Regions from separate parts of the Rhodococcus sp. P4_F5 genome, predicted to be linked through region 3. Evidence: riboswitches for the same ligand, from Rfam matches in the RefSeq annotation. Region 3 holds a riboswitch; each other region holds the start of a gene.
What was found. A riboswitch is a leader RNA that binds a small molecule or an ion and turns the genes downstream of it on or off. The one in region 3 is predicted to bind cobalamin.

Region 1: it holds a riboswitch for cobalamin, as region 3 does, so the genes downstream of both, AC1DU4_RS03265 (CbtB domain-containing protein) here and cobN (cobaltochelatase subunit CobN) in region 3, are expected to answer to the same signal.
Region 2: it holds a riboswitch for cobalamin, as region 3 does, so the genes downstream of both, AC1DU4_RS15195 (ABC transporter substrate-binding protein) here and cobN (cobaltochelatase subunit CobN) in region 3, are expected to answer to the same signal.

Annotation. Positions count from the first base shown of each region.
Region 1 is NZ_JBFUJP010000003.1:90,074-97,376, reverse strand. It holds gene AC1DU4_RS03280 (cysteine protease StiP family protein) at 1-976, shown strand, start outside; gene AC1DU4_RS03275 (HAD family hydrolase) at 973-1,842, shown strand; gene AC1DU4_RS03270 (TerD family protein) at 1,883-3,100, shown strand; cobalamin riboswitch at 3,145-3,270, shown strand; gene AC1DU4_RS03265 (CbtB domain-containing protein) at 3,298-3,492, shown strand; gene AC1DU4_RS03260 (CbtA family protein) at 3,483-4,331, shown strand; gene AC1DU4_RS03255 (DsbA family oxidoreductase) at 4,463-5,203, opposite strand; gene AC1DU4_RS03250 (OsmC family protein) at 5,263-5,697, opposite strand; gene AC1DU4_RS03245 (MFS transporter) at 5,840-7,303, opposite strand, start outside.
Region 2 is NZ_JBFUJP010000034.1:48,354-55,656, forward strand. It holds gene AC1DU4_RS15190 (galactan 5-O-arabinofuranosyltransferase) at 1-1,410, shown strand, start outside; cobalamin riboswitch at 1,410-1,596, shown strand; gene AC1DU4_RS15195 (ABC transporter substrate-binding protein) at 1,627-2,637, shown strand; gene AC1DU4_RS15200 (FecCD family ABC transporter permease) at 2,634-3,692, shown strand; gene AC1DU4_RS15205 (ABC transporter ATP-binding protein) at 3,689-4,501, shown strand; gene AC1DU4_RS15210 (DoxX family protein) at 4,545-4,982, opposite strand; gene AC1DU4_RS15215 (DEAD/DEAH box helicase) at 5,192-7,066, shown strand; gene AC1DU4_RS15220 (hypothetical protein) at 7,066-7,303, shown strand, end outside.
Region 3 is NZ_JBFUJP010000013.1:48,160-55,462, reverse strand. It holds gene cobN (cobaltochelatase subunit CobN) at 1-1,677, opposite strand, end outside; adenosylcobalamin (AdoCbl) riboswitch at 1,720-1,810, opposite strand; gene cobG (precorrin-3B synthase) at 1,857-3,026, shown strand; gene AC1DU4_RS08450 (precorrin-8X methylmutase) at 3,046-3,672, shown strand; gene cobJ (precorrin-3B C(17)-methyltransferase) at 3,672-5,183, shown strand; gene AC1DU4_RS08440 (hypothetical protein) at 5,293-5,592, opposite strand; gene AC1DU4_RS08435 (cobalt-precorrin-6A reductase) at 5,629-6,366, opposite strand; gene cobM (precorrin-4 C(11)-methyltransferase) at 6,366-7,115, opposite strand; gene cbiE (precorrin-6y C5,15-methyltransferase (decarboxylating) subunit CbiE) at 7,112-7,303, opposite strand, start outside.

The DNA.
Region 1 (7,303 bases), on a different contig from region 3:
GGCGCACTACGCGGAATCGCTGCCGATCGAGTTCCAGCCCGACGCTGCCTACCGCGAACTCTTCGACAAGGTGCTGACCGTCAGCGCGGAACGGTTGGCCCTCGCGGTCGGCACCGTCACCGAACTGGTGCTCGCCGAGCGGGGTCGCGAGGTCACCCTGGTGTCGCTCGCCCGCGCGGGCACCCCGGTCGGGGTGCTGATGCGGCACTGGGGCCGCGACGTGCACGGCCTGGACCTGCCGCACTATGCGATGTCCATCGTCCGCGGCCGGGGCATCGATGTCGAGGCATTGAACTACCTTGCCGCCCACCACGATCCGGAGAGCGTCGTCTTTGTCGACGGATGGACCGGCAAGGGTGCGATCACCCGCGAACTCAGCGCGGCACTCGCCGCCCACGCCGCCGCCGGCGGGCCGCATTTCGACGACGACCTGGTGGTGCTCGCCGACCCGGGCGCGTGTGTGCGCACCTACGGCACCCGCGACGACTTCCTCATCGCGACGGCCTGCCTCAACTCCACCGTCTCGGGCCTAGTGTCCCGGACCGTCCTCAACGACACCGTGATCGGCCCCGGCGAGTTCCACGGCGCCAAGTTCTACCGCGGGCTCGCCGATGCCGACGTCTCGAACCACCTGCTCGACACCGTCGCCGCGCGCTTCCCCGACATCCGCGCCGCCGTACCCGCCGCCGTCGCTGCCATCGTGGGCAGCGACCGCTCCCCCACCTGGGCGGGGTGGGCATCGGTGGAGGAGATCCGTGCCCGGTACGGCATCTCGTCGGTGAACTTCGTCAAGCCGGGCGTCGGCGAGACCACCCGGGTCCTGCTCCGACGGGTGCCGTGGCGCGTCCTCGTGCGCGACCGGGACGCGCCGGAGCACGCTCACATCCGAATGCTCGCCGCCGCCCGGGGGGTGGAGGTCGACGAGGTGCCCGACCTCGCGTACTCCTGCATGGGCCTGATCAAGGACGTCGCATGACCGTACTGATCGCCACCGATCTCGACCGCACGATGATCTACTCGCGCTCCGCGATGAGTCTCGGCGACGGCGTCGACGAGGCGGAACTTCGCTGCGTGGAGCACTACGACGGGGCGCCGCTGTCCTTCGTCACCGCGACGGCGGCCCAACTGCTGCGTGACCTGACTCGGGTGGCCGCGGTCGTGCCCACCACCACCCGCACCATCGCGCAGTTCCAGCGCATCGCGCTGCCCGGGGCGCCGTGGCGCTACGCGATCACCAGCAACGGCGGCAACATCCTCGTCGACGGTGTACCGGATCCGCTGTGGCGCAACCAGATCGAGGAAGAGTCCCGGTCCGGCGGCGCGACCCTCGACGAGATCACCACGACGCTGCGTGCCCGGATCGACGCGAACTGGGTCCGCGCCCTCCGGACCGCCGACGACCTGTTCTGCTACCTCGTCGTCGAACCGGACGCGGTGCCGGCCGGGTTCCTCACGGAGTGGGACCGGTGGTGCCGAGAACGCGGCTGGGGAGCCTCCCAGCAGGGGCGCAAGATCTACACGATGCCTGCCGCGGTGTCGAAAGGTCGTGCGGTGGTGGAGGTTCGCGAGCGCCTGCTCGCCGACGGGGTGTTGCCCCTGCAGGCGCGGATGCTCGCCGCCGGCGACGGCGCACTCGACGCGGACATGCTCGCCGTGGCCGATGCCGCGATCCGACCCAGGCACGGAGAACTCGAACAGCTGGGCTGGCAGCGTCCGGGCCTGACGGTCACCGCGAACGCGGGAATCGCTGCGGGCGAGGAGATCCTGCGCTGGTTCGCGTGCCGCGTTCCGCCGACCTCCGCCCTGGCCGAGGCACCCGCCGAGTCTTCTCCCCGCCCCTGAACAGACCGACCACAGCCCGACGACCCGAAGGACGATCACCGTGCCAGAGCAGCTCACCAAGGGCCAGAACGCGACCCTGACCGTCGACGACGTCGTTGTCTCACTCGCGCTCACCGCCGCCGCCGACCTGTCCGCGCTGCTGGTCACCGCGCAGGGCAAGGTCCGCTCGGACCAGGACTTCGTCTTCTTCAACCAGCCGACCGGTCCGGGCGTGCGCCTGCAGCCGGGTGTGCCCGGTCAGTCCGCCGAGCTCGCGGTCTCGCTCGGCGCGGTGCCGGCGGACGTCGAGCAGGTGCGCGCGGTGATCACCCTCGACGACCCCACCGGCAGCTTCGGCCGGTTCGCCGCCCCGACGGCGCGGGTCGCCGACACCGCGGGAAACATGCTGTACGAGTACCGGATCGACGGCCTGGACAGCGAGTCGATCGTCATTGCGCTCGAGCTGTACCGCCGCCAGGGTGGTTGGAAGGTGCGGGCGGTGGGCCAGGGCTACGCCGGGGGCTTCGCGGCGCTGGTCACCGACCACGGGGTGTCGGTCGACGACGAGCCGGCCCCCACCCCCGCTGCACCGCCGGCTCCCCCGGCGCCGCCCGCGGCACCTGCGGCACCTGCGGCACCCGCGGCACCCGCGCCACCTGCGGCACCTGCGGCACCTGCGGAGGTCAGCCTGACCAAGAGCAGGCCCGTCAGCCTGACCAAGGGCCAGAAGGTCACCCTGAAGAAGGACGGCGGTGTCGCACTCACCCAGATCCGGATGGGCCTGGGCTGGGATCCCGTCGTCACCCGCGGCCGGTTCGGCGCGCGCCAGGCGAACATCGACCTCGACGCCTCCGCGCTGCTGTTCGCCGGCACCGAGTTGGCCGAGGTCGTCTACTTCGGGAAGCTGAAGTCCACCGACAACTCGATCGTCCACTCCGGCGACAACCTCACCGGCGACGGTGACGGTGACGACGAGGTGATCGCGGTGGACCTGAGCGCCGTCTCCGCCCGGGTGACCACGATCGTCTTCGTCGTGACCTCGTTCCGGGGGCAGACGTTCGAGCAGGTCGACAACGCGTTCTGCCGGCTCGTCGACGCCACGATCCAGGCCGAGCTCGCGCGGTTCACGCTGAAGGGCGGCATGCCGTTCACCGCCATGGTGATGGCCAAGGTTTACCGGCAGGCAGGTGGCTGGAAACTGCAGGCCGTCGGGGAGGGTGTCGACGCGAAGACGCCGCAGAAGGCCGCCAAGCACCTCCACCCCTTCCTCGGCGACTGACCCTCGCCCTTCGGGGACCCGATTGACACGACTTCGCATCAGGTGCGAAAGTCTGCGGGTAATGCGATGGTGGACGGGAATCCGGTGCAAGTCCGGAGCGGTCGCGCCACTGTGATCGAGGCGTTCGTCAGCCTCGACAGCCAGACACCGTCATCATCGCCAGGATTTTTTAGGGACGCGAAATCCCAGGAGGAACCATGGCTTACGTTCACGCCCCCAGCAGGGCAACCGATTCCATCGGCATCGCGATGATCATCGCGGGCGTCGTACTGCTCGCGATGTTGACGCTGTACCTGGTCGGTTTCGACCAGGGCGCGGTCTCTCGCACCGGCATGTACATGCACGAGCTGATGCACGACGGTCGCCACCTGCTGGGCCTGCCGTGCCACTGACCGAGTCCTTCAAGAACCTCCTCATCCGCGGGCTGCTGGCCGGCCTCGTCGCCGGGCTGCTGGCCGGTGCCGTCGCGTTCGTGATCGGCGAGCCGCACGTCAACGCGGCCATCGCCATCGAGGAGTCGGCATCCGCGGCCGCCGAGGCCGAGCCGTCCGCGGCCGAGGCCCACGAACACGCCACTTCCGAGGCCCACGAGCACCCCGCCCCGGGCGCCGCGGCCACCGCGGCCGAGACCGACGCGGCCCACTCGCACGGCGAGGACGCGCTGGTCAGCCGGGACGGGCAGCGGGCGGGCCTGTTCCTGGCCACCGCGCTCGCCGGCCTCGCCCTCGGCGCCATCTACGCCTCGGTGACCTACTACGCGCGGCGCGCGAGCACGCTGTCCGCACCCGTGCTCGCGTTGGCGCTGGCCGGGCTGGGGTGGCTCGCGATCGAGGCCGTGCCGTTCTTCAAGTACCCGGCGAACCCGCCCGCGGTGGGCGACCCGGACACCATCGACAAGCGGACGCTGCTGTGGCTGGCATCGGTGGTCCTCGGGCTGCTGGCCGTCGCCGTCGCCGCGTACGCCGCCAGGATCGTGGCGGCCAACGACTTCCTGACGGTCCGGATCGCGGCCCCGCTGCTCGCGTTCCTGGTGGTCGTCGGCGTCGGCTACCTGGCGCTGCCCGACGTCGACGAGGTGGGCAGCGACTTCCCGGCCTCCCTGCTCTGGGAGTTCCGGATCTCCTCGCTCACAGTCCAGGCCACGCTGTGGCTGGCGCTCGGGCTGGGCTTCGCCTTCCTCACCGAACGCGCCGCCCGTACGCGCTCAGCGGTCGCCGTCGCCGGTCGCTGACCCCCACCGCGCAACGCAACACCGACCCGCAACACCGACCCGCAACACCGACCCGCAACACCGACCGAATGTCGCATTCGTTCAGCTGAGGTGAACGAATGCGACATTCGGTCAGGCGTAGGGGTGGCCGCTCAGACCGCGCAGGTGTCGTCGGTGCAGGCGCCACCGTCACCGTCGACTGTGACGATCGCGCCGGACTGGGCGAACGCCTGCTCGAGCAGTTGGGTGAACACCTCGACGGGCTGCGCCCCCGAGACACCGATCGCCCGGTTCACCGCGAAGAACGGCACGCCGTTGATCCCGAGCCGCTGGGCCTCCTCGGTCTCGGCCCGCACCTGATCGGCGGCGGTGTCGGTCTCCAGGGCCGCCCGGATCTCGTCGGCGTCCAGACCCACCTCGGCGGCGATGGCGACCAGTTCCTCGCGGTCGTCCACCACCCGGCCCTGTGTGAAGTGCGCCCGGAACAACGCCTCCATCACCTCGTCGGTGCGGTCGCCGGCCAGGTGGACCAGCCGGTGCGCGTCGAAGGTGTTGGCGGAAATCGCGATGTCGAAGTCCATCACCAGGCCGTCCTCGGCCGCGACGGCGGTGACGCGGGCCGCCAGCTGCTGCGCCTCGGCCGCGGACAGGCCCTTGCGCGCGGCGACCTCGTCGATGTTGCTGATCCGTGCGCCGACCGGGCGGTCGGGCAGGAGCTGGTACGAGCGCCACTGCACCCGGACCTGGTCACGGTGCTCGAACTTCTCGAGGGCGGCGGCAAAGCGGCGCTTGCCGATGTAGCACCACGGGCAGGCGATGTCGGACCACACCTCCACCACCACGGACGGCGCGACGGCGGGGGCGGTCTGCTGGTCACTGGTATCTGTGCTCACGAATTATTCTAAACATCCGCGACTCGACTTCTGTTCCGCCCCGCCGCCGGACGAGAGGCTCACTCCAGCGCGGCGTCCAGGGTGATCTCGACGCCGGTCAGGGCCTTGCTCACCGGGCAGGACTCCTTGGCGGCCTGGGCCACCTTTGCGAATCCGGCGGCGTCGAGCCCGTCGACCTCCCCGCGGACGACGAGCTTGATGCCCGTCAGCTTGAATCCGGGGTTGTCCGGCCCCAGGGTCACGGACGCGGTCACGTCCAGGCTCTGCGGGGTGCCTCCTGCCTCGCCGATCAGCGCGGAGAGCTGCATGGCGTAGCAGGACGAGTGTGCGGCGGCGATCAGTTCCTCGGGGCTGGTGGTGCCGCCGGCCTCCTCCGCGGCCCGCTTGGGGAACGACACCTCGAAGGTCCCTGTGCCGGAGCTGGTGAGCTCCACCTGGCCGGAACCGTCCTGCAGGGTGCCGTTCCACGCGGTGCGGGAGGTACGAGTGGGCATGGTGAGTCCTTCCGTCGAGGCTTACGGTTCGCGCAGGCATACCTGCAGGGACAGTCTGTCCCGGATCGTGGTGCCGGGCCACCGGAATGGGGCCGACGTTGTCGCGCGGCGAGCGCCGTCCGGTTCGGGTGTCGTTCCGCGTTCACCCGTCGTCGCCGACGGACACCTCCACGTTGTCGACCCGGTGGTAGTGCGCCAGCAGCTGCCGCTCCTCGTCGCGCTTGGGAAAGACGAAGAAGACCAAGGCCGCGCCGGCCAGCACGATCAGGACCGCCGCCACGTACGCCTTGGTGTCGCCGTCCAGGAAGGCCGTCCGCGCGGCGGCCAGGATCTGGTCCGCGTACTGCGGGTACCGCTCCGCGATGTCGGCCGCGCCCGAGAACGACTTCTCGAGCGTGGACTTCACCTGGTCACTGACCTCGTCGGACTGCGGCGAGGCGGCGACCGTCGCGGCGAACGAGGCGGTGTAACCGGCGGTGAGCAGCGCGCCGAGCACCGACTGCATGATCGCGCCACCGAGGTCGCGCTGCAGGTCTGCCGTTCCCGACGCCATTCCGGCGCGTCGAACCGGGACCGAGCCGGTGAGCGAGCGCGAGGCCGGGGTGCCCGCGAGGCCGACGCCCACGCCGAGGAGCATGTAGCCGAGCCCGATCTTCCAGTACTGCGCGTCCTCCTTCCACAGCAGCAGCGCGACCATCAGACCCGACACGATGGCCGCGTAACCGAGCAGCAGCGTGACGCGGCAGCCGTGCGCCTCGATCAACCGTGCGGACTGCGGCGCCACCAGCACCATGACCGCCGCGGCGGGCAGGGCGGCCGAACCGGCGGCGAGCGTCGAGTAGCCCAGCACGTTCTGCATGAACTGCTGTCCGATGTACATGACGCCCATCAGGGTGCCGAACACGACGATCCCCGCGACCGCGGCCACCCAGAAGATCCGCCGGCGCGCGACCTCGAGGTCGAAGAGCGGATTCGGGGCGCGCTGCTGCCTGACCACGAACACCACACCGGCGGCCGACGCGATCGCCAGCAGCCCGAGCGCGGTCGCCCGCATCCCGTCCACCGGCGCGAAGTTGATGCCGAGCACCAGCGCTGCCACCAGCACCACGGACACCATCCCGCCCAGGTGGTCGACGGCCGCGGTGGACTCGTTGACATGCGCGGGTACGTACCTCAGTGCCATGCCGAGGGCGACCACGGCGAGCGGGAGCGTCACGTAGAACACCGCGCCCCAGTCGTAGCGTTCGAGCAGCAGGCCCGACACCAGCGGGCCGAGCGCGGAGATGCCGCCGCCGATCGCCGACCACAGCGCGATGGCCCGGGTGCGCGCAGCGCCCGACCACAGAGCCGTGATCAGCGCGAGGGTGGTGGGAAAGGCGAGCCCCGCGGACAGTCCGCCGAGCAGCCGGGCGGCGAACAGCACCTCGAAGTTCGGTGCCGCGCCGGCGATCAGGCACGCCGGGATCGAGAGCACCGTGCCCAGCACCAGCAGTCGCTTGCGCCCGTAGCGGTCGCCGAGCGCGCCGAGGTACAGCACCGAGGCGGCCAGCCCGACCGAGTAGCCGACCGCGATCAGGTTCAGCTGCGTCTGGCTGGCGTCGAAGTC
Region 2 (7,303 bases), on a different contig from region 3:
GAGGCGTTCAAGCCGTACGCGATCGCGTCGCTCGCGGTGGCGTCGGTGATCGCACTCGTGTTGTGGTCCAGGCTGATCCGCGCCGACCTCGCCGTGCTGGCCACGGTCGCGACGACCGCGCTGACGGTCGGGTACGCCTCGCCCGAGGCGTACAGCGCGATCCTGGTGGTGCTGCTGCCGCCGGTGCTGCTGCTGGCGTGGGGCGGGCTCTACCGGCCCGGGGAGACCGGATCCGGCGGGTGGGGCGCCGTCGTGGGCACCGGACTGTTCCTCGGCCTCGCCGCCACCTTCTACACGCTCTACCTGGGCTACGCGGCCTTCGCGGTGACGGTGATGGCCCTGGTCGCGGCGGGCCTCGCGGTCCGCGCGCAGGGATCGTGGCGGGCGGCCCTCGGCCCGCTGGTGCGCCTGGCCGCGGCCGGAGTGATCTCCGGCCTGATCGCGCTGATCGTGTGGCTGCCGTTCCTCAGCGCGCTGCGCACCGGCACGCTGTCGGGCACCGGCTCCGCCACCCACTACCTGCCCGAGGCCGGCGCGGACCTGCCGCTGCCGATGTTCGACGGCGACCTGACCGGGGCGCTGTGCCTGCTCGGCACGGTGTGGCTGGCCGGTCGCGCCGCCTCGTCGCGGCGCGCGCAGGCGCTGGGCCTCGGCGTGGTCGCGGCGTACCTGTGGGTCCTGATGTCGATGGCGGCGACGGCGGTCGGCACCACCCTGCTGTCCTTCCGGCTCGAGCCGGTGCTCATCGTGTTGCTCGGCGCCGCAGGTGTTTTCGGCTTCGTCGACTTCGCCCGCTGGCTGATCCTCGCGACCAGCGAGAACCCCCGGGTCAAGGCCGCGGTGGTGGCGGTGGGCGCGCTCGGCGCGCTCGCGTTCGCCCAGTCCATCCCGCACCTGCTGGCGCCGGAGATCACCATCGCCTACACCGACACGGACGGCGACGGGGTGCGCGCGGACCAGCGTCCGCCGGGCGCCGCCGCCTACTACGCGGCGGTGGACGAGGCGATCCAGGCGCAGCGCCCCGGCCCGCGGTCCGACACCGTGGTGCTCACCGCCGACACCAGCTTCCTGAGCTTCTACCCGTATTTCGGGTTCCAGGGGCTCACCTCGCACTACGCAAACCCGTTGGCGCAGTTCGACAGGCGGGCCGCCTACATCGAGTCCTGGACGGAACTGCAGACCCCCGACGAGCTGATCGAGGCGATGGACGCGACCGGCCTGCGGGGCCCCGACACGTTCGTCTTCCGCCAGTCCGACGACGGGTACACCCTGCGCCTCGCGGAGGACGTGTACCCGAACGACCCGAACGTGCGCCGCTACACCGTGACGTTCCCGGAGAAGCTGTTCGAGGACCCGCGGTTCTCGGTCACCGAGGCCGGGCCTTTCGTGGTGGTCACCCGCGTCGGTTAGGGTCCACTTGTTGTCACGGTGTTCGGGAAGTCCGGTGTGAAACCGGCGCGGTACTCGCCACTGTGAGCAGGTACGTCGACCGCTTGGGGCTCGAGCTCCGACCACTGGGTGCGCAGGCATCTGGGAAGGTGCGGTCGCCGGTCATCCCTGCGAAGCCAGGAGACCGGCCGTGACGCAGCCCTGATGTTTTCCACGAGTCATGGAAGGCGGGTCGCTTTGCGCACCCTCGTTTCGTCGCGAGCTCGCTCGCGTATCTCCCCCCGGGTCATCTCCTCCGCGGCACTGTCGATCGCTGCCGCCCTCACCCTGTCCGCGTGTGGCGGGTCGTCGGACTCCGACGGCGACACCGCTGCGATCTCCCTGCAGAGCTGCGGTCGCACAGTCACCCTCGCCGGACCCGCCGAGCGCGGCGTCACCCTCAACCAGGGCGCCACCGAAACGGCGCTGTCGATCGGCGCCCAGGACCGGATGGCCGGCACGGCCTACCTCGACGACACCATCGCACCGCAGTGGGCCTCCGCCTACGCGCAGGTCCCGTCGCTCGACGAGAAGGACTACCCGAGCCGCGAGGCCCTGCTCGAGGTCAAGCCCGACCTGGTGCTCGCGTCGTACTCGAGCGCGTTCGACGACAAGGCCGTCGGCTCGCACGAGTCGTTCGACGCCCTCGGTGTCGCCACCTACGTCTCCCCGTTCGGCTGCAAGGACAAGTCGACCCGTCCCGCCGTGTCCTGGGATTCGATCGGCACCGAGGTCACCGACTACGGGACCCTGTTCGGCCGCGAGTCCGAGGCCGACGCCGTCGTCGCGCAGATGCGCGAGACCCTCAGCGGCATCGAGGCCGCGGCGCCCGCGAAGGGCAAGAGCATCTTCTGGTACGACAGCAACACCGACACCCCGTACGTCGGCGGCAACGCCGGCGGACCTCAGCTGATCATCGATGCGGTCGGCGGGACCAACGTCTTCGCGAACGCCGACGGCGCGTGGCTCGACGGCAGCTGGGAGACGGTGCTGGCCGCGAATCCCGACGTCATCGTCCTCGCCGACGCGTCGTGGGACACGGCCGAGGAGAAGAAGAACTACATGCGGAGCGACCCGGCCCTGAAGGACCTGAAGGCCGTGCGGGACGACGCGTTCGTCGTGGTCCCGTTCTCGGCGAGCACGCCGGGACCGCGCACCATCGAGGGCGCGAGCCTGGTCGCCGAGCAGCTGGGCGGCAACGGGGCATGAGTCCGACGACCCGGGTGCCGGCCCGGGTAGCCGCGGCGACCAGCACCGGCTGGTCGGTGATCCTGGTCGCGCTGCTCGTGGTGAGCTGCGCGGCCGGGGTCGCGATCGGCGCGGCCGACCTGTCGATCGGCACAGTCGTCGAGTCGATCGCCGGACGCCTCGGCATCGGCCCGGGCACTGACCTGCTCACCACCCACATCGTCGTGGACCTGCGGATGCCACGGGTACTGGCGGCCGCGGCGATCGGCGCGGGACTCGCCCTGTGCGGCGCGGTGCTGCAGTCGCTGACCGGCAACCAGCTGGCCGACCCCTACCTGCTCGGCATGTCCGGGGGCGCGTCGTTGGGTGCGGTCCTGGCGTTGACGACCGGCGCGAGTGCGGTGGGCGCCTTGGGATTCGGCGCCGTCTCGTCCGCAGCATTCCTCGGTGCCCTCGGGAGCCTGCTGCTGGTGTTCGTCATCGCGACGTCCCGGTCCGGGGCGCTGCTGCCCGGTCGACTCGTCCTCGCCGGTATCGCGGTGGGGCAGTTGGCCGCGGCGCTGACGTCGGCGTTGGTGCTGTTCGGCGACCGCGACTCCGCCCACCGGGTGCTGAACTGGACTCTCGGCTCGGTGGCCGGCGTGCGCTGGTCGGGTCTGGTCGGCATCCTCGTCGTCGTCGCCGCGACGATGACGATCTTCCTGGCCTACAGCCGGGTACTGGACTCGTTCGCGTTCGGTGAGCGTGCCGCCGCGAGCCTCGGCACCAACGTCGAGCGGTCGCGTTGGGTGCTGTACGTGGTGGCGTCGCTGTGCACGGCGGCGCTGGTGGCGCAGGCCGGCATCATCGGCTTCGTCGGACTCGTGGTGCCGCACGCGGCCCGGATGCTCGTCGGGCCGCTGCACGCGCGCCTGCTCCCGGTGGTCGCTCTGGTGGGCGCCCTGTTGCTGGTGTGGGCCGACATCGCCGCCCGCACGGTCATGCCCGGGCGGGAACTGCCCATCAGCATCGTCACCGCCGTCGTCGGGGTGCCGGCGTTCGTGTGGCTGCTCCGACGACGGGGAGCCACCTCATGAGCCACCACTCCCCCGAGATCCGCGTCGAGGACGTCACCTGGTCGGCAGGAGGCACACGGATCCTCGACCGCGTGACGTGCTCGGCTCCGGAAAAGCGGGTCACAGGACTGATCGGACCGAACGGGTCGGGCAAGACGTCGCTGCTGTCGACGATCGCCCGACTCGAACGTCCGGACAGCGGACGGGTGCTACTCGGCGACGTCGCGACGACCACGATGCAACGCCGGGAGTTCGCCCGCACCGTCGCACTGGTGGAACAGCATTCGGCCACCGAACTGGACCTGACGGTGGAACAGATCGTCGAACTCGGCGCCATCCCGCACCGCGGCGGCTGGGCCCGACCCGCCGCACACGGCACGGGCGAACTGGTCACCGACTGCCTCGCGACGGCCGGCATCACCCATCTGCGACACCGGTTGTGGCAGAGCCTGTCCGGCGGCGAGAAGCAGAAGACACAGCTGGCCCGGGCATTCGCGCAGCGCCCCTGTGTGCTGCTGCTCGACGAACCCACCAACCACCTCGACGTCTCGGCGTCGCTGGAACTGCTCGAACTGATCCGGGCCCGTGGGCTCACGACGGTGGCCGCGATGCACGACCTGAACCTGGCCGCGATGTACTGCGATCACCTCGTGGTGCTGCGCGACGGCCAGGTCGTCACCGAGGGCCCGACGGAGTCGGTACTCACCGCCGAACTGCTGGCGGACGTCTACGGCCTCGACGCCCTGGTGCAACCCCATCCACGAACGGGACGTCCGATGGTGGTGCTGTGCGGGGCGGCCGAAGGCGCCGACGCGCTCGTGCGCGGTTGACGGGGCTCTCTGGACACCGCGCACGAGCGGCGGAGCTGTCTGACTAGCCGCGCAGCAGCGGCATGACCGAGCGGACCCGGGCGTCGCGCAGGTACAGCCCGCCCCACACCAGGATTCCGGTGTAGATCGGGAACAGCGTGGTGCTGACGATCGGCTGCTCGGTGAGCAGGTTCGTCGCCACTGCCCCGCCGAGGTACCCCGTCAGCAGCACCGCACCGAGCATCGCGGTGACCGGCGCGAGGTACAGCGCCAGGCACATCAGCAGCACGACGCCGAAGACCCGGTTCAGCCCGGGATCGAAGCCGAGGTCCGCCATCGCGGTGCGCACCTGCTCCACGTTCGCAATGTGGGTGACCGAGTCGAACAGCAGGAAGACCACGACCAGGCCGGTGGCGATCCGACCGGCAAGGCGCTGCCGCGGCGTGACGGCGTCGGCCGTCGTGGCGGCCGGGCCGGACGTGGTGTTCGGGGTGATGGTCATGGCGGGCTCCGTCTCGTCCTCGTGGGCCTCACGCGGGGTGCGGGGGCGCATACCAGGTAGACCCGTACGGCCCCCGGAACTCATCGCCGCCGCGTCAGAGACGCACCGATCCGGGATCCGTCAATGTCGGGAAAACCACACCTGATCTGCGGCTTCTGACCTACTTCTCGTTGGCGGTGGAGCTCCCCGGACCGCTACCCTCGGCGGACATGAGCGAGTCGAGTGCGGACCCCGGGCGCCTGCAGGCCACCTTCGTGCCCGCCCTCGCGACCCTTGCATGGTGGGGCGTCGCGGACGTCGAGTCGGCGCTGACCGCTCTCGGCCTCCCTGCGGGGACCGCGAGCACGTGCCGGCTGGCGGTCCCGGTCGACGGCGCCACGGTCGCGCCGCGGACGGTGGCGGTTCGGGCGGCGGACCTGACCGACGTGCTGCCCGCGCTGCGGCGCCTGGCCGCCGGTCCCGACGAGGTGGGCGCGTCGGTGTGGGCGTGGCACCGGGCCGCGCTGCGGGTCGACGAGGGCGACGACGCCGCGGCCTGGGCGGCTCTGGCGGGGTCGATGCCCACCGCCGCGCATGCCTGCCTGCGCGCGGACGAGACCGCGATCGGGACGGCGGCGTCCACGCTGCGGCAGTTCGCCGACGCGGCCGGCACCGGCCGCGAGCTGGCCGCCGCAGGCATCCGGGCGACGTTGCGGCCCTATCAGATTCACGGCGTCACCTGGCTGCGCGCGCTGGCCGGCGAGGGCGGCGGCATCCTCGCCGACGAGATGGGGCTGGGGAAGACGCTGCAGGCCATCTCGTTGCTGGCCACCCGCGCGGGGTCCGGGCCGCACCTGGTGGTGTGCCCGACCTCGGTGATCGGCAACTGGCGACGCGAGCTGGACCGCTTCGCACCCGACCTGCCGGTGGTGGTGCACCACGGCGCGAGCCGCGAGCTGCCGGCGACCGGGCCGGACGCCGCGGTGGTGCTCACCAGCTACAGCGTCCTGCGCACCGACGCGGACGAGCTGACCGCCGTCGCGTGGGATTGCGTGGTGTTCGACGAGGCCCAGCAGATCAAGAACCCGACGTCGCTGGCCGCCAAGGCCGCCGCCCGACTGCCTGCGACGCTGAAGGTCGCGATGACCGGCACCCCGGTCGAGAACCGGCTCGAGGAGCTGTGGTCGCTCTTCCACGTCACCAACCCGGCCGTGCTCGGCACCCGGGCGCGGTTCCGGCAGCGGTTCGCGACGCCCGTCGAGTCGGGCCGCTCACGCACCGCCGCGGAGCGACTCGCCACCGTCATCGAGCCGTACGTGTTGCGCCGCACCAAGTCCCAGGTCGCGACCGAGCTGCCGCCGAAACAGTTCTCGACGGTGGCGTGCACGCTGACCGGCGAGCAGACCCGGCTGTACCGCGCCGCCGTCGCGGACGCGTTCGCCTCCGGCCTGGGCAGCGGCATCGCCCGGCGCGGCAACGTCCTGGCCCTGCTGACGACGCTCAAGCAGGTGTGCAACCACCCGGCGCAGGTCGGCCCCGGCGACGGCGGGCTGGTCGGGCGGTCCGGAAAGTTCGACCGCGCAACGGAAATGCTCGCGGAGATCGTCGCGGACGGCGACCGTGCGCTGGTGTTCACCCAGTACCGCGGGATGGGCGAACTGCTGTCGACACACCTGACCGCCGAGCTGGGCGCGGGGACGATCCCGTTCCTGCACGGCGGCCTGAGCGTGGAGCGGCGCGACCAGCTGGTCGACGACTTCCAGACCGGGCCGGACGCGGCGCCCGTCCTGATCCTCAGCCTGCGAGCGGCCGGGTTCGGGCTCAACCTGACCAGGGCCAGCCATGTGCTGCACTACGACCGGTGGTGGAACCCGGCCGTGGAGGCCCAGGCCACCGACCGGGCGCACCGGATCGGCCAGCGGCGGACCGTCAACGTGTACACCCTCGTCACCGGAGGCACCATCGAGGACCACATCGCCACCATGCACGAGTCGAAACGCGCTCTGGCCGAGTCGGTCACGGGGAACGCCGAGGCGGCGCTGGCCGAACTCCCCGACACCGAGCTGCGCGCCCTGCTCGACCTCGACGCGATCGGCGTCTGCTGATGAGCACGGATTTCGGGGTGACCGAGTGGGGCCGGGCGTGGTTGCGGACCGTCGAGTCGACGGCCGTGGCCGCCCCGAATCCGGCTCTCCCCCAAGCGCGTTCTCTCGCACGCAACGGGGCGGTGCACCTGGCGACGGTCGGGGCGGGGCGGATCCTGGCCGAGGTGACCGTCCGCGGCAAGACCTTCCCGGTGGCCCTGGAGGTGCCGGTGTGGACGAAGAAGGACGCCGGCGCCG
Region 3 (7,303 bases):
CAGGAACGGGTAGATCAGCGGCAGCTCGCCGAGCGCGGCGTCGGTGCCGCAGGACGCGGACATGCCGAGGTTCTTGCCGGGCAGCCATTCGAGGTTGCCGTGCTTGCCGAGGTGCACCACCGCGTCCGCGCCGAACCCGCCCTCGTCCTGACGCGCCGCCAGCCAGCGGTACGCGGCCAGGTAGTGGTGGCTCGGCGGCAGGTCCGGGTCGTGGTAGATCGCGACGGGGTTCTCACCGAACCCGCGGGGCGGCTGCACCATCAGCACCACGTTGCCGACCTGCATTGCCGCGACGACGATCTCGCCGTCGGCATCGGCGGAACGGTCAACGTACAGCTCACCCGGCGCGGCGCCCCAGTGCTCCTCGACGCCCTCGCGCAGGTCCGCGGGCAGCGTGTCGAACCACTGCCGGTAGCGGGCCGCGGAGATGCGGATCGGGTTGCCCTCGAGCTGCTCGGCGGTCAGCCAGTCCGGGTCCTGACCGCCCGCCGCGATCAGCGCGTGGATCAGCGCGTCGCCGTCCCCGGCCGCCAGCCCCGGCAGTGCGTCCTCGCCGTCGAGCGGGCCGAGATCGTAACCGGCGTCACGCATCTGCGTGAGCAGCGCGATCGCGCTGGCAGGGGTGTCCAGGCCGACGGCGTTGCCGATCCGGGCGTGCTTGGTCGGGTAGGCCGACAGCATCAGCGCGATCCGCTTGTCCGCGACCGGGATGTGCCGCAGCCGGGCGTGGCGTACCGCGATGCCGGCCACCCGGGCCGCGCGCTCGGGGTCGGGGACGTAGCTGGTCAGGCCGTCGGCGTCGATCTCCTTGAACGAGAACGGCACCGTGATCAGCCGCCCGTCGAACTCGGGCACGGCGACCTGGGTCGCGACGTCCATCGGCGAGAGGCCGTCGTCGTTGGCCTCCCAGGTCTCACGACTGCTGGTCAGGCACAGGCCCTGCAGGATCGGCACGTCCAGCGCCGCGAGTTCGGTGACGTCCCAGGCCTCGTCGTCGCCGCCCGCGGTGGCGCCCGCGGGCCGGGTGCCGCCGGCGGCCAGCACGGTCACGACCATCGCGTCGGCCGCGCGCAGGGCGTCGAGCAACTCCGGCTCCGCGGTGCGCAGCGAGGCACAGAAGATCGGCAGCGCCCGGGCGCCGCGGTCCTCGATCGCCCGGCACAGCGCCTCGACGTATGCGGTGTTCCCGGCCAGGTGCTGCGCGCGGTAGTAGAGCACCGCGACGGTCGCGTCGGCCTCCGGCACGGCGGACGGCCGATCCAGGTGACCCCAGGTGGGGGTGTGCGTGGGCGCGTCGAACCCGAGGCCCGTCAGCAGCACCGTGTCGGAGAGGAAGTTGGACAGCTGCAGCAGGTTCTCCGACCCGCCCTCCGCGAGGTAGGCGTGGGCCTCCGCGGCGACGCCGCCGGGCACCGTGGACAGCTCCATCAGCTCGGCGTCCGGGGCCAGCTCGCCGCCGAGCACGACGGTCGGCAGGCCCGCCGCGAGCACCGCGTCCAGGCCCTCCTCCCAGGCGCGCTTGCCGCCGAGGATCCGCACCACCACCAGGTCGACGCCGTCGAGCAGGGCGGGCAGGTCGTCGACGAGCAGCCGGGCGGGGTTGGCCCAGCGGTAGTCGGCGCCGCTGGAACGGGCACTGAGCAGGTCGGTGTCGGACGTCGACAACAGCAGGATCACGGGTGAGGCCTCCTCGGGGTCTCGCGCCCCATTGGTTCCGGACGGCAGCACACGAGTGTCTGACTCCCCGGCCGTGCCGGGTCACAGTGGCGCGACCGCACCGGATTCACACCGGTTTCCTCGTGAGCTGTCGCAAGCGCCGCTGAGCCTACCGGTGCGCGGAACGTAACCTGGAGACGATGTCCGCGAACCCGAATTCCCCCCGACCGGCCACCGGCGACCGGTCCCGCCCCGACGCCTGCCCGGGCGCCCTGCAGGTGCACCAGGCCGCCGACGGCGCGCTGGCCCGGGTGCGGCTGCCCGGCGGCGCGTTGACCGCCGCGCAGTTGCAGACGCTCGCCACCGCGGCCCACGACCTCGCCGGCGGCGAGCTCGAGCTCACCTCCCGCGGCAACATCCAGCTGCGGGCCGTGACCGACCCGGCCGCGTTCGCGGACCGGCTCGCCGAAGCCGGGCTGTTGCCCTCGCCCAGCCACGAGCGGGTGCGCAACATCCTGGCCAGCCCCCTCTCCGGACGGATCGGCGGGCGGGTGGACGTGCGCGGCTGGGTCCAGGACCTCGACCGCGGGTTGTGCGCCGATCCCGCGCTGGCCGCGCTGCCGGGACGGGTGATGTTCTCCCTCGACGACGGCCGCGGCGACGTCTCCGGGCTGTCGGCGGACCTGGGCCTGCACGCCGTCGGGGCCGACGAGGTGGCGCTGGTGCTGGCGGGCCGCGACCACGGCGCCCGGATCCCCGCGGCCGACGGCGTCGAGGTGCTCCTCGCCGCCGCGCGCCTGCTGCTCGAGATCCGCGAGGACCAGTGGCGCCTGCACGAGATCGACGGCGGCGTAGAGCGTCTGCTGAGCGGGCTGGGCCTGAGCGCCGGGACCGCCGACACCGTCGACCTGCCCGCGGTGGGCACCGGGCCCATCGGCTGGCTCGACCACGGCGACGGCGCGGTGACCCTCGCCGCCGGGCTCGCGCTCGGCACCATGAGCGCCCGGGTCGCGGAGTTCCTGGCGGCGGTGGACAAGCCGCTCGTCGTCACGCCCTGGCGTTCGGTGCTGGTCTGCGACCTAGACGACTGGACGGCCGAGCAGGTGGTGCGGGTGCTCGCGCCGATGGGCCTGATTTTCGACGAGAACTCGCCGTGGCTGCAGGTCAGCGCGTGCACGGGGCGTCCGGGATGCGGCAAGGCGCTGGCCGACGTGCGGGCCGACCTGGGCGCGGCGCTGGCGGCCGGCGAGATCGGCGAGGGCCGTCAGCACTGGGCGGGCTGCGAGCGAAAGTGCGGCCGACCGCGCGGCGAGGTTACCGACGTGGTGGCCACCGGCGACGGCTACCGGGTGGATCGGCCGTCGTCCTGAAGCCACTATCGTGGTCCGCATGACCGACTACATCCGCGACGGGGCAGAGATCTACCGTCAGTCCTTCGCCACGATCCGCGCCGAGGCTGACCTGACCCGGTTCCCCGCGGACGTCTCGCAGACGGTGGTGCGGATGATCCACGCCTGCGGCCAGGTCGACCTCGTCGACGACGTCGCCTTCTCCCCCGGTGTGGTCTCCGCCGCGCGTGCCGCGTTGCGCGCCGGCGCCCCGATCCTCTGCGACGCGACGATGGTGGCCTCCGGAGTCACCCGAAAGCGCTTGCCCGCCAACAACGAAGTGCTCTGCCTGCTGGCGGACCCGCGGGTCCCGGTGATCGCGGAGCAGCTGGGCAACACCCGCTCCGCCGCGGCGCTGGAGCTGTGGGGCCCGAAGCTCGAGGGCGCGGTGGTCGCGATCGGCAACGCACCGACCGCGCTGTTCCACCTCCTCGACATGATCGACCAGGGCGCGCCCCGTCCGGCGGCGATCATCGGCTGCCCGGTCGGCTTCATCGGCGCGGCCGAGTCCAAGGAGGACCTGATCGCGCGCAGCGGCGAGACCGAGTACCTCGTGGTCCGCGGCCGCCGCGGTGGCAGCGCGATCACCGCCGCCGCCCTCAACGCCATCGCCACCGAGGTCGAGTGATGGCCGACGCATCGACCCAGGTTGCCGCCGGCAAGCTCTGGGGCATCGGGCTCGGCCCGGGCGACCCCGAACTGGTGACGGTCAAGGCCGCGCGGATCATCTCCGAGGCCGACGTCATCGCCTTCCACAGCGCCCGGCACGGCCGCAGCATCTCGCGGGCCGTCGCGGCGCCGTACCTGCGCGAGGGTCAGGTCGAGGAGCACCTGGTCTACCCGGTGACCACCGAGACCGTCGACCATCCCGGCGGCTACCAGGGCGCCATCGACGAGTTCTACGAGTCCGCCGCGCAGCGACTGGCCGAGCACCTCGAGGCCGGCCGGTCGGTGGCCCTGCTCGCCGCCGGCGACCCGCTGTTCTACAGCTCCTACATGCACATGCACAAGCGGCTGTGCGACCGCTTCGACGCCGAGGTCATCCCCGGCGTCACCTCCGTCAGCGCGGCCTCCGCGGCTCTCGGAGTCCCGCTGGTCGAGCGGGACGAGGTGTTCACCGTGCTGCCCGGCACCCTCCCGGTCGAGGAACTGACCCGGCGCCTGCGCGAGACAGACTCGGCGGCGATCCTCAAGCTGGGCCGGACGTTCCCCTCGGTGCGTCAGGCGCTGAAGGACTCCGGCCGGCTCGCCGAGGCCAGCTACGTCGAACGGGCCAGCACGGACAGGCAGCGCGTGCTCGCGGCCGCCGACGTGGACGAGTCCTCGGTGCCCTACTTCTCGATCGCCCTGGTACCCAGCCCGTCGAACAACCCCGCGGCAACGACCGCGGCCGGTCCGGGCGAGGTTGTCGTCGTGGGCCTCGGCCCCGGGGACGACGCCTGGACCACCCCGGAGGTGCGCCACGAACTGGCCCGCGCCACCGACATCGTCGGCTACACCACCTACGTCAACCGGGTGCCCGTGGTCGCCGGCCAGCTCCGGCACGCCAGCGACAACAAGGTCGAGTCCGAGCGCGCGGCGATGGCCCTGGACCTCGCCAAGCGCGGCGCCCGGGTGGTCGTGGTGTCCTCCGGCGACCCCGGCGTGTTCGCGATGGCCGCCGCGGTGGTCGAGATGGGCGCCGAGCCGCAGTGGTCCGACGTCCCGGTCCGGGTGCTGCCCGGCATGACCGCCGCGCACGCCGTCGCCAGCCGGGTCGGCGCGCCGCTGGGCCACGACTACGCGATGATCTCCCTCTCCGACCGGCTCAAGCCCTGGGACATCGTCGCCAAGCGGATCTCCGCGGTCGCGGCGGCGGACATGGCGATCGCCGTCTACAACCCGGCGTCGAAGTCCCGGACATGGCAGGTCGGCGCGATGCGGGACCTGCTGCTCGAGCACCGCTCCGCGCAGACACCGGTGATCATCGGCCGCGACGTCGCCGGACCGCAGGAGAGCGTGCGGATCGTCACCCTCGGCGAACTCGACCCCGCCGAGATCGACATGCGCTGCCTGCTGATCATCGGCTCGTCGCTGACCACGGTGGTGCAGAGCGCGACCGGCCCGCGGGTGTTCACGCCGCGGCGCTACCCGGGCTAGCGGCTCGACCGGTCGCCCCGCACACGGGCTTTCGCCACGTCACACCCCCGTTGGACGCCCAGTTCCGGTGTGACGCGGGCAAAAGGTCTGTGCGGGACCCGGCGCTGGGTCAGTGCTCGTCGTAGTGGTCGCCGTGCGGGGCATGACGGTGCCCGTCGTGGATGTAGTCCACGTGGTCGCCGTGCGGCACCGCGACGTGGCCGCATCCCTCGCCGTGGTGGTGCTCGTGTCCGCCGTGCACGGTGTGCCCCGCGCTCTCGCACTCGTCGACGTGGTCGCCGTGCACCCGGTGCAGGTGTCCGTCGTGGACGTAGTCGACGTGGTCGCCGTGCGGCACCGCCACGTGGCCGCACTCGGGTCCGTGGACGTGGTCGTGGTCCGTGTGCTGATGGTGCTCGGATGCAGTCACGAGGCTCTCCTCACTCGGGTGGGCGTCCCCCGTGCCTCACGCTACTCCCGACGCCCAGCGTGCGGCGGCCGCCGGATCGGAGGTCGACGCCACCCCCGGCGGCACCGGCGTGCGGGCCACCATCAGCACCGGAACGCCCAGTTCCCGGGCGGCGCCGAGTTTCGCGGAGGTGAGCGCGCCGCCGCTGTTCTTGGTCACCAGCACCTCGATGCGATGCTCACGCATCAACGCGATCTCCGACTCGAGGGTGAACGGTCCGCGGTCGAGCAGCAGCGTCGCCTCGACCGGCATCGCGACCTCCGGCGGGTCGATGGCGCGGACCAGGTACCGGCCCGGCGCGCCGGCGAACGCGTCGACGCCCTGACGCCCGATCGTGAGGAACACCCGCCGCCCCAGCGCCGGCACCTCGCGTGCGGCCTCGGCGAGGTCGCGGACCGGGTGCCACCGATCTCCCGCCCCGGCAACCCATTCCGGCCGGCGCAGCACCAGCAGCGCCGCCCCCGCCCGCGCGCACGCCCAGGCGGCGTTGGCGGTGATCCGGGTCGCGAACGGGTGGGTGGCGTCGACCACGGCGTCGATCCGGTTGCCCCGCATCCATTCCGCGAGGGCGTCCCGGCCGCCGAACCCGCCGACCCGGACCTCCCCGACGGGGAGCACCGGCTCACGCACCCGGCCCGCCAGCGACGAGACCACCGACACCGCCGGGTCGGCGTGCAGCAGCGCCGCGAGGTCGCGGGCCTCGCGGGTCCCGCCGAGCACCAGGACGCGGCGCATCAGTGCGTCGCGCGGGACCGGGTCGCCGAGTACAGGTAGCTGTCCGGGAAGCCCTCCGCGGCCAGCACCCGGCCGACGATCACCACCGCCGTCTTGGTGATGCCCGCCGCGTGGACCTGCTCGACCAGGGTGGCCAGCGTGCCCCGCAGCACGACCTCGTCGGGGCGGCTGGCAAAGGCGACCACCGCGGCCGGGCAGTCGGAGCCGTAGCTCTCGGACAGTTCCTCGGCGATCTGCTCGATCCGGTGCGCGCCCAGGTGGACCACCATCGTCGCCCCGCTGCGGCCGAGGGACCGCAGGTCCTCGCCGGGCGGCATCGCGGTCGACAGGGTGGAGACCCGGGTCAGCACGATCGACTGGGACACCCCGGGGACGGTGAGCTCGCGCTTCAGGGCTGCAGCCGCGGCCGCAAACGCGGGCACCCCGGGCACGATGTCGTACCCGACGCCGGCGGCATCGAGGCGGCGAACCTGTTCGGCCACAGCGGAGTAGATCGACGGGTCACCGGAGTGCAGGCGCGCGACGTCGAGCCCGGCACGGTCGGCCTCGACGAGCTTGTCGACGATCTGGTCCAGGCTCATCCGGGCGGTGTCGACGACCTCGGCGCCCTCGGGGCAGGTGTCGAGCAGTTCGGCGGGCACCAGGCTGCCGGCGTAGAGGCACACCGGGCTGGCGGCGATGATCCGCGCCGCCCGCAGGGTGATCAGGTCCGCGGCACCCGGCCCGGCTCCGATGAAGTGGATGGTCACTGGTTCGACTCCTCTGTCGTCTCTGTCACGGAGCTGGGCTTTGACACCGACCACTGGGCGACCGGAAGCTGGGGCCGCCAGGCGGTGAATCCGCCGAGCGGTTCGCCGCGGTAGACCTGGAACTTGCGGAGGTCGCCGCCGAGCCGCGAGTGCCACTGCAGCACCAGCGATTCCGACTCCGCGGTCAC